DNA from 3 places in the Streptomyces sp. NPDC086549 genome. Region 3 is predicted to be linked to each of the others. Evidence: riboswitches for the same ligand, from Rfam matches in the RefSeq annotation. Region 3 holds a riboswitch; each other region holds the start of a gene.

The links. Region 3 has a riboswitch for S-adenosylmethionine ahead of thrC (threonine synthase). Riboswitches for the same ligand answer to the same signal wherever they lie in the genome.
Region 1: another riboswitch for S-adenosylmethionine. It lies ahead of ACIPSA_RS01710 (aminotransferase class V-fold PLP-dependent enzyme); the one in region 3 lies ahead of thrC (threonine synthase).
Region 2: another riboswitch for S-adenosylmethionine. It lies ahead of ACIPSA_RS18205 (amino acid ABC transporter permease); the one in region 3 lies ahead of thrC (threonine synthase).

The regions. Positions count from the first base shown of each region.
Region 1 is NZ_JBIVBS010000001.1:367,710-370,975, forward strand. Features, by position in the region: gene ACIPSA_RS01700 (rhomboid family intramembrane serine protease) at 1-346, shown strand, start outside; gene ACIPSA_RS01705 (Lrp/AsnC family transcriptional regulator) at 388-669, shown strand; gene ACIPSA_RS01710 (aminotransferase class V-fold PLP-dependent enzyme) at 762-2,123, opposite strand; SAM riboswitch class IV at 2,307-2,423, opposite strand; gene trpD (anthranilate phosphoribosyltransferase) at 2,499-3,266, opposite strand, start outside.
Region 2 is NZ_JBIVBS010000005.1:50,942-54,207, reverse strand. Features, by position in the region: gene ACIPSA_RS18210 (amino acid ABC transporter ATP-binding protein) at 1-355, opposite strand, end outside; gene ACIPSA_RS18205 (amino acid ABC transporter permease) at 352-1,335, opposite strand; SAM riboswitch class IV at 1,701-1,810, opposite strand; gene ACIPSA_RS18200 (glutathione S-transferase C-terminal domain-containing protein) at 1,887-2,774, opposite strand; gene ACIPSA_RS18195 (hypothetical protein) at 3,199-3,266, shown strand, end outside.
Region 3 is NZ_JBIVBS010000004.1:147,208-150,473, reverse strand. Features, by position in the region: gene ACIPSA_RS15575 (ubiquitin-like small modifier protein 1) at 1-190, opposite strand, end outside; gene thrC (threonine synthase) at 187-1,470, opposite strand; SAM riboswitch class I at 1,489-1,634, opposite strand; gene ACIPSA_RS15565 (glucosyl-3-phosphoglycerate synthase) at 1,763-2,734, shown strand; gene ACIPSA_RS15560 (trehalose-6-phosphate synthase) at 2,838-3,266, shown strand, end outside.

The sequences.
Region 1 (3,266 bases), on a different contig from region 3:
GTCCCAGCAGTCGCTGGTCGGCGCCTCCGGCGCGATCTCGGCGGTGCTCGGCGCGTTTCTGTACCTGTTCCCCGACGCCCGTGTCACCAGTCTCCTCCCCTTCCTGTTCTTCCTCCCCCTGCGCTTCCCCGCCTGGGTCGTCCTGCCCTTCTGGGCGGCCCTGCAGTGGCTGGCGGCGAGCCACGCCTCCCAGGGGCCGGGGGTGGCCTACCTCGCCCACCTGGTCGGCTTCTCGCTGGGCTTCCTCTTCGCGTGGGTGCGGTTCGGGCGGACGACTGCCGTGTCCTCCCGGGGGACAGCCTCCGGACCCCCGGCAGAACGACCGGGCCGGCTGGACCGCGAGTAGGGTGAGAGCCCAGCGACGGGCCCCGAGGGAGAGAACCAGCCGTGATCACCGCGATCGTGCTCATCAAGACCAGCGTGGACCGGATCCCCGAGATCGCGGAGCAGATCGCTTCGCTGGATTCGGTGAGCGAGGTCTTTTCCGTCACCGGTACGTACGACCTGATCGCCATGGTGAGGGTCAGGGAGCACGAGAATCTGGCGGACGTCATCCCGGGGCGGATCAGCAAGATCGCCGGCGTGGAGGCGACGGACACGCACGTGGCCTTCCGCACGTACTCGCAGCACGACCTCGAGGCGGCGTTCTCGATCGGGCTGGACAACTGAGGCTGACGTTGTACGTCCACGCGGTGGAGCCGTTCGCCGCACGCACCGCGTAGACACTTCCCTGTCCCGTACCGGGCGGTGCCGTACGGCGGTCAGACCGCCGGGACGCAGCGCCCGTCCTCGGTGCGGTACTGCCACTTGGCGCCGTCCAGGACCAGTTCCTTCACGGCGTTCACGAACCGCTCGACGTGCTCGTCCGGCGTGCCCGCGCCGAAGCTGACGCGGACGGCGTTGAGGGACTTCTCGCCGGGCGCGGCCTCCGGGGCACCGCACTCGCCCTGGGACTGCGGGTCGCTGCCCAGCAGGGTGCGGACGAGGGGGTGGGCGCAGAACAGGCCGTCGCGGACGCCGATGCCGTACTCGGCGGACAGGGCGGCCGCGAAGTGGGAGCTGTTCCAGCCCTCGACGACGAAGGAGATCACGCCGACGCGCGGGGCGTCGTCGCCGAAGAGGGAGAGCACCCTGGCCTCGGGGACCTCGGCGAGCCCGGCCCGGACCGTGTCGATCAGGTACTGCTCGCGGGCGACCAGGGTCTCGAAGCCCGCCTCCGTGAGCGCCTTGCACGCGGAGGCGATGGAGTAGGCGCCGATGACGTTCGGGGAGCCGGCCTCGTGGCGGGCGGCGCCGTCGTGCCACTCCACGGCCACTCCCCCGTCCTCGCGCCGCGTGACCGTGCGGCTGGCGCCGCCGCCCGCGAGGTACGGCTCGGCCGCGCGCAGCCAGTCGGCGCGGCCGGCCAGCACGCCCGAGCCGAACGGGGCGTACAGCTTGTGCCCGGAGAAGGCGACCCAGTCGACGTCGAGGTCCTTCAGGGACACCGGGTGGTGCGGGGCCAGCTGGGCGGCGTCCAGCACGATCCGGGCGCCGTGCGCATGCGCGGCGGCGGCCAGTTCGCGTACGGGCCACAGCTCGCCGGTGACGTTCGAAGCGCCGGTGACGCAGACGAGGGCCGGGCCGTGAGGGTCTCGGTCGGCGAGGGCCCGCTCCAGGGTCTCGACGGCCTCCCGCGGGCTGCGCGGGGCGTCGAGGTAGCTGACCCGGGCGTCCTTCCAGGGCAGCAGGGAGGCGTGGTGCTCGGTCTCGAAGACGAAGACCTGGCAGTCGGCGGGGAGCGCGGCGGCGAGCAGGTTCAGCGAGTCGGTGGTGGACCGGGTGAAGATCACCTGATCGGCCGTGCGGCAGTCGAGGAACTCGGCGACCGTCTTCCGGGCGTTCTCGAAGAGGTCGGTGGAGAGCTGGGAGAGGTAGCCGGCACCGCGGTGGACGCTGCCGTAGTAGGGGGCGTACGCGGCCACGTCGTCCCAGACCCGCTGGAGTGCGGGCGCGCTGGCCGCGTAGTCGAGGGCGGCGTAGGCGACTTCGCCGCCCGTGACGAGCGGGACGGTGACGTCATGACCCAGAACGGGCAGCGGGGCACAAATGGTCCGGACGGCGGCAGCGGTGGAGACAGACATGGCGAACTCCCGTGAGAGGCAAGGCGGAACCACCACGCGAGCGCGCACGGCTCGGGCATCGAGCGCGCACGGCTCAAGCGCGGGGACGAGAAAAGGGGTACGCGGAGGCGGGGCTCTACGCCCTATCGCATTCGCTTGCTCACAGAAGGCTCCCTCGACGACCAGGACCCCTGGTGTGCGAGGGGTCCGCGCTTGCCGTGGACCTTGCTGCCCACGGCCTGGTCCTCACCCGGGGCACCCCGCCACGGACGGAGGGTTGCCGGACAGTCGGCCGGGGCCTCATGACTGTCACTCATGACCTGAAAAGGAACGTACGTGAAGTGATCGCGGTCCCGCAACCCGTGTCCGGATCGCGGGACCGCTGCTCGGGTTCCGTTACGCGTTGCTGGCCGCCACCCAGCGCTCCAGCACCCGCTTGGCCGCGCCGGAGTCGATGGACTCCGCGGCCTTGTCCATGCCGGCCCGGAGCTGCTCGGCCAGCGTCCCGGGGCCCGGGTCGAGGGCCACGAGGGCCGCCGCCGAGTTCAGGAGCACCGCGTCCCGCACGGGGCCCGTCTCGCCGTCGAGGAGCCGCAGTGCCACCGCCGCGTTGTACGACGGGTCCCCGCCCCGCAGCGCCTCGACCGGCACCAGTTCGATCCCGACGTCCCGCGGGTCGAAGCTCTCCTCGGTGACCTTGCCGTCCCGGACGACCCAGACGTGGGAGGTGGACGTCGTGGTCAGCTCGTCGAGGCCGTCGTCGCCGCGGAAGACCAGGGAGGAGTTGCCCCGGTCGGCGAGCACGCCGGCGATCATCGGCGCCATGCGCGGGTCGGCGACGCCCACCGCCTGGGACTTGACCTTCGCCGGGTTGGTCAGCGGGCCGAGGGCGTTGAAGACCGTCCGGATGCCCAACTGGCCGCGGGCGGCGGCGACATGGCGCAGTGCCGGGTGGAACTTCACCGCGAAGCAGAAGGTGATGCCCGCCTCCTCCGCGACCTCGGCCACCCGCCGGGGCGTGAGGTCGAGGTTGACGCCCAGCTTCTCCAGGACGTCCGAGGAGCCCGACGCGGACGAGGCCGCCCGGTTGCCGTGCTTGACGACCTTCGCTCCCGTGCCGGCCACCACGAGCGCCGACATCGTGGAGATGTTCACCGTCTTCGC
Region 2 (3,266 bases), on a different contig from region 3:
TGTCGAGGACGGTGAGGTGCGGGAAGAGGTTGAAGTTCTGGAAGACGAAGCCGATCCGGCTGCGCTGCGCCAGGATGGCGCGCTCGCTGAGCTCCTTGAGGCGCTCGCCGGTGCGCTTCACACCGATCAGCTCGCCGCCGACACTCACGTAGCCGATCTCGGGCTTCTCCAGGTGGTTGATCACCCGCAGCAGCGTGGACTTGCCGGAGCCGGAGGGGCCGAGGACGACGGTGACCTCGCCGGGGCGCACGGTCAGGTCGATGCCGTCGAGGACGCGGTGGGTGCCGTACCACTTGTGGACGTCGTGCACTTCGAGGGCGGCGGGGGCCGGCTCAAGGGTCTTGGTGCTGGTCATACGGCGGCCTCCCGGCGCAGCCGGGCCCGCAGCTCGGTGAGTGCGGCCCGCGCCTTCTGCAACGGTGTCGGCGGCAGGGTGCGGGTGGCGCCCCGGGCGAAGTACCGCTCGACGTAGAACTGGACGACGGACACGGCGCTGGTGAGGAGCAGGTACCAGACGGTGGCGACCAGCAGCAGCGGCACGATGTCGCCGGGGTAGGTGCTGCCCATGCTCTGCACCGTGCCGAACAGGTCGAGCAGCGACACGTAGAACACCAGGGAGGTGCTCTTGATCAGACCGATGAGCTGGTTGACGTAGTTCGGGGTGATGGATCTGAGAGCCTGCGGGAAGACGATCCGGGTGAACTGGTAGCGCTTGGGCAGGCCGAGGGCCGCCGCCGCCTCGTGCTGGCCCTGGTCGACGGAGAGGATGCCACCGCGGACGACCTCCGCCGCGTAGGCCGCCTCGTTGAGGCTGAGGCCGATCACGGCGACGGTCAGGTCGGTGGCCAGCCTGGACTCGTCGAAGGTGACGAAGGCGGGTCCGAACGGTATGCCCAGGCTCACCGTCTTGTACAGGGCGCTGAAGTTGTAGAGGAAGATCAGGACGACGATCAGCGGCACGGAGCGGAAGAGCCAGGTGTACACCCAGCTCACGGCGCGCAGCACCGGGCTGCCGGAGAGGCGTCCGAGGGCGAGCAGGATGCCGCCGAGGAGGCCGAGGACCGCGCTGAGCGCGGCGACTTCGAGAGTGATGACCAGACCGTCGAGGACGGTGGGGCGCAGGAACCAGTAGCGGAAGCGGTCCCACTGGTAGAAGGGGTTGGTGACCAGGCCGTGGGCGATCTGCGCGACGAGCACCAGCACGACGGCGGTGACGATCCACCGGCCGGGGCGGCGCAGCGGCTGAACTCGCTGTGCTGTCAGGGTTCTTGACGGGGTGTCGGCGGGTGGTGCCTCCTCGACGAGGGACACGACGGCGCCTGGTGGTTCACTCATGACGGGCTCCGGCGGAGTCGGAATCCCGGACCGTGGCGAGTCGTACGCGGACCACTACGGCGGCACTACGGCACGAAGCGGCATGAAGCGGTACGACGGAGACGCACGGGACGGGGGCTGGGCGGACAACGGCACACCGCTCGGGCGGTGTTCGTCAGGAACGCGGGGGCTGGGAGGTGGCGTCAGCCCCGACAGCGGGCACGGCCCGATGCGGTACACAGTGCGCTGTTGACCCGGAGCAGATCGACGGCGCGGTTGGCGACAAGGAGGTTCGCGTACGCCGGTACGCAACCCTGCGGACGGCTCGCGGCCGTCCTGGGAGCTGCGTACATGGCGTCACCTGTCACTGTTCGGGCCCGGTTGGGCCTTCGCGCTTACCGAAACGTCATCCGGTCCGGTCGTCACCTGGGGCACCCCACCGCGGTGCGAGGGTTGCCGGTCAGCAAGCCAGGGCTTGTCGCTGACGCTCATGACCGTTCTGGGCGTAAGTAACGCAGTCACCCGAACGAATGTCAACATGTGTCCACTTGATGGAACGGATCAACCCGCTCTCACCTGCGCAGACATCCCGGGGCGTCCGCCGCGTGGCCGGCCCAGTCCAGGATCTGGACGGCGGCTCCGGCCGCCTCCAGGCCCTGGCAACGGGCGTGATGGCGGCGGGCGATGCCGTCGAGGTCGAGGTGGGCGCCGAAGGCCGGGTGCGCGGCCAGGCGCCGGGCGTACGCCCACAGCGCCGGGTGGCCGGCGATGCGGTGCACGGCGGAGGCGTCCAGATGGTGGCGGTGCACGGTGTCGAGCTGGACCAGACTCACCCACAACTCGACGTCGGCCGCGGTGAGTCGGCCGTCGACGAGGTACTCCTGTCCGGCCAGCCGCCGCTCCAGCTCACCCAGGGTGCCGAGCAGCACGTCGAGCGCGGCGGCGCGCTCCGCCGGGTCGGCGTCGGCCCGTCCGGCGCACTGCCCGGCCTCCTCGACGCCCTCCGCACACAGCCGCCCGACGGCCTCGATCTCCGCCTGCGCTCCGCACGGGTGGAGCGTGGTGCGGTCGTCGCCGAAGCAGCGGTCCAGGTCGCGCAGGATGTCCGGGGTGTGGGTGCTGACGATCCGTCCGGACCAGTCGTCGCTGAGCACCGGCGCGAGGGCCGGTCCGGTGTACCGGTGCGCGCTGGCCTCGTACAGCGGACGCAGTGCGCAGTGGCCGCCGCCGGGGCAGTCGGGGACGGCGGGCAGGAAGGTCACGGGACAGATGTCGTCGAGGGCGAGGAGGCTGTGGCCGACGGCGAGGCGCAGGCCGTCCGGACAGGCGGTGGACAGATGGAGGCGGTAGCGGCGCGGCACGGCGTAGTGGCCGCTGCGGGCACCCCGGCCGACTCTGCCCCGGAAGGCGGGGGCGGGCCGGCGGGTGGAGGGAACGGCGGCGAGCGGAGTGATGGACATGCGTCTCCCCGGGATACGGGCGCGCGGACGTACGCGCGGCGGAAGCGTTCGTCGGTGGATGGGCGCCGGGCCGACGACAGGGCCCGGCGGCCGGATCGGCTCAGGAGGCTGATCGTGCGCTGCAGACACGCAGCAGGTCGATGTGACGACGGGAGGTCAGAAGAGGCGACGGCCCCGGGGTACGGCTCACTCTGCCGGTGACCGTGTCAAGGCGCCCCATGTTTCCCTATCCATTCACTAGGATTCCCATCTGGAGTGTCGATCGGCCTCCGCGCCACGTCAAGGGGGCGTCCACGACTGGGACACCGGGCTGGTGACGGGCGGACCGCGGTCCCGGTGACCGACGGCCTCCAAGTTGCCGCGCGACGGGCGGGAGGGTGCGCTGGAGGAAGTCGGCCGACGTGTGCGGAGGGAGCGGGATCCGATGGCGGACGACCCACACCCCGGGGCCGGCGCGGTGCCGGGTGCCGTGCCCGAGACGTTCGTGTTCGC
Region 3 (3,266 bases):
CGTCGTTGACGTACACGTTGACGAAGCGGCGCAGCTTGCCCTGGTCGTCGAGGACCCGGGCGGCGATCCCGGTGTGGTTCTTCTCCAGGTCCTCGATGACCTCGGCGAGGGTCGCGCCCTCGGCCGTCACCTCGGCTTTGCCGCCCGTGTAGGTGCGCAGGATGGTGGGGATGCGGACGGTCACGCTCATGCGAGGCCAGCCTCTCGGAAGGAGTCCAGGTTCGGGCGGATGGTCGCGGTCAGGCCGGTGCCGGCCACCGCGTCGAGGGTCTTGAGGCCGTCACCCGTGTTCAGGACGACGGTGGTCTTGGTCGGGTCGAGGACCCCGTCCTTGATGAGCTTCTGCGTCACGCCCACCGTCACACCGCCCGCGGTCTCCGCGAAGATGCCCTCGGTGCGGGCCAGCAGCTTGATGGCGTCCACGACCTGCTCGTCCGTCACGTCCTCCACCGCGCCGCCCGTGCGGCGCGCGATGTCGAGGACGTACGGGCCGTCGGCCGGGTTGCCGATGGCGAGGGACTTGGCGATGGTGTTCGGCTTCTGCGGACGGACGACGTCGTGGCCGGCCTTGAAGGCGACGGACACCGGGGAGCAGCCCTCGGCCTGGGCGCCGAAGATCTTGTACGGCCGGTCCTCGACGAGCCCCAGCTTGATCAGCTCCTGCAGACCCTTGTCGATCTTCGTGAGCTGCGATCCGGAGGCGATCGGGACGACGATCTGGTCCGGGAGCCGCCAGCCGAGCTGCTCGCAGATCTCGTACGCCAGGGTCTTCGACCCCTCCGCGTAGTACGGCCGCAGGTTGACGTTGACGAAGCCCCAGCCCTCGCCGGCCGGGTCGCCGATCAGCTCGGAGCAGAAGCGGTTCACGTCGTCGTAGTTGCCCTCGATACCGACGAGCTCGCCGCCGTAGACCGCGGCCATGACGACCTTGCCCTGCTCCAGGTCGTGCGGGATGAACACGCAGGAGCGCAGGCCGGCGCGGGCGGCCGCGGCGCCGACGGCGCCTGCGAGGTTGCCCGTGGAGGAGCAGGACAGGGTGGTGAAGCCGAAGGCGCGGGCGGCCTCCAGGGCCTGGGCGACGACGCGGTCCTTGAAGGAGTGCGTCGGGTTGCCGGAGTCGTCCTTCACGTAGAGACCACCGGTCACACCCAGCTCGCGCGCCAGGTTGTCGGCCTTGACGAGCTTGGTCCAGCCGGGGTTGATGTTCGGCTTTTCGGCCACGTCCGCGGGGACGGGCAGCAGCGGCGCGTAGCGCCAGATGTTCGCGGGTCCCGCTTCGATGCGCCGGCGCAGTTCCTCGGTGTCGTAGGCCGAGAAGTCGTACGCGATCTCCAGCGGGCCGAAACACTCCTCGCAGGCGAACACCGGTCCGAGGGGTACCCGGTGACCGCATTCCCGGCAGCTCAGCGCAGCGGCTGGGCCGAGGTCGACGGTGGAATCGGTGGTGGTGGCAACGGTCTGCACAGCCATGAGAGGCGAGGCCCTTTCTCCTCATCTTCCTCACGACGCATCTCGCCGTGAGACGGATTTGGCACCTTCCCTAGCCGGGAGCCTCGCTGCACAGGTCAGGAGTACCGACTGGAGGGTTGCCGGGGCTTCATCGGGCCGTGTCCCTCTGCCCCTCTGGATGAGCTGTATTCGGTTGTCGACGCCCTTGGCCCTCGACATGCGATGGTCATCGGCGTTGTTCAAGACTGTAACCGAAGGCCAGGACAGTTGAGATAGTCGTCCGTACCGCGAGACACGTGAGGAGCCGCTGACTGTGCTGGAAGAAGTCGAGCGCTGGCTGGCCACCCACTCCTGGTCCGTGACCGATCGCCCCCTCCACAAGATCCTCGCCGCCAAGCAGCGGACGGCGCAGTCGGTCTCCGTCGTCCTGCCCGCGCTCAACGAGGAGGAGACGGTCGGCGACATCGTCACCGTGATCCGCCACGACCTCATGCGACAGGTTCCGCTCGTCGACGAGATCGTCGTCGTCGACTCCGGGTCCACCGACCGCACCTCCGCGGTGGCCGCCGCCGCGGGCGCCCGGGTCGTCCACCGCGACGACATCCTGCCGCGCATCCCGGCCGTCCCCGGCAAGGGGGAAGTCCTGTGGCGCTCCCTGCTGGTCACGAGCGGGGACATCGTCTGCTTCATCGACGCCGATCTGAGGGAGTTCTCCTCCGACTTCGTCTCCGGGATCGTCGGCCCGCTGCTCACCGACCCCGAGGTCGATCTGGTCAAGGCCATGTACGACCGCCCGCTGGGCACTGAGCTGAATTCGCTCGCCTCCGGCAAGACAGCGGGCCAGGGCGGCCGGGTCACCGAGCTGATGGCCCGCCCCCTGCTGAACATGCACTGGCCGCAACTGGCCGGATTCGTGCAGCCGCTCGGCGGCGAGTACGCAGCCCGCCGCTCGCTGCTCGAACAGCTCCCGTTCCCCGTCGGCTACGGCGTGGAGCTGGGCATGCTGGTCGACGCCCTGCACCTGGTGGGCCTGGACGCCCTCGCCCAGGTCGACGTGGGCGTGCGCAAGCACCGGCACCAGGACGGGCAGGCGCTGGGCCGGATGGCGGCGGCGATCTACCGCACCGCGCAGCTTCGCCTGGCCCGCGGTCACCTCATCCGTCCCTCCCTCACCCAGTTCGAGCGGGGCGACGACGGCTTCGAGCCACGCACCTACTCGGTGGACGCGGAGGAGCGGCCGCCGATGGCGGAGATCGCGGAGTACGCCTCGCGCAGAGTGGCCTGATCGGGCGGAATGGCCTTGATCGGCTGGAGAACGGCTGTATACGGCCCCCTCGCACGGTGGAACGTACGTTTGAGCGTTTCCGGGCCGGGCTAAGTTGAGGCGTATGGCTTCCACGCACGGCGCTGAGGTGCTGGTCGCGTCCAATCGCGGCCCGGTTTCGTACGAGGTCCTTGAGGACGGTGCGCTGCACGCCAAGCGGGGCGGCGGCGGGCTGGTCTCGGGGCTGTCGGCCATCGGGCCGCACACGGACGCGGTGTGGGTGTGCGCCGCGCTGAGCGACGCCGACCGGGAGGCCGTGCGCCGCTCGCACGGCGGCCGCCGGCTGTCCGTGGACGCGACCGGCGGCCAGCAGGTGCGGATGCTGGACATCGACGCGACGGTCTTCTCCGACGCGTACAACGGCGTCGCCAACTCCGTGCTCTGGTTCGTCCACCACATGCTGTACCAGACCCCGCTGGAGCCGGTCTTCGACGCGGAGTTCCGGCGCCAGTGGGCGTCGTACGAGGCGTACAACCGGGCCTTCGCCGAGGCG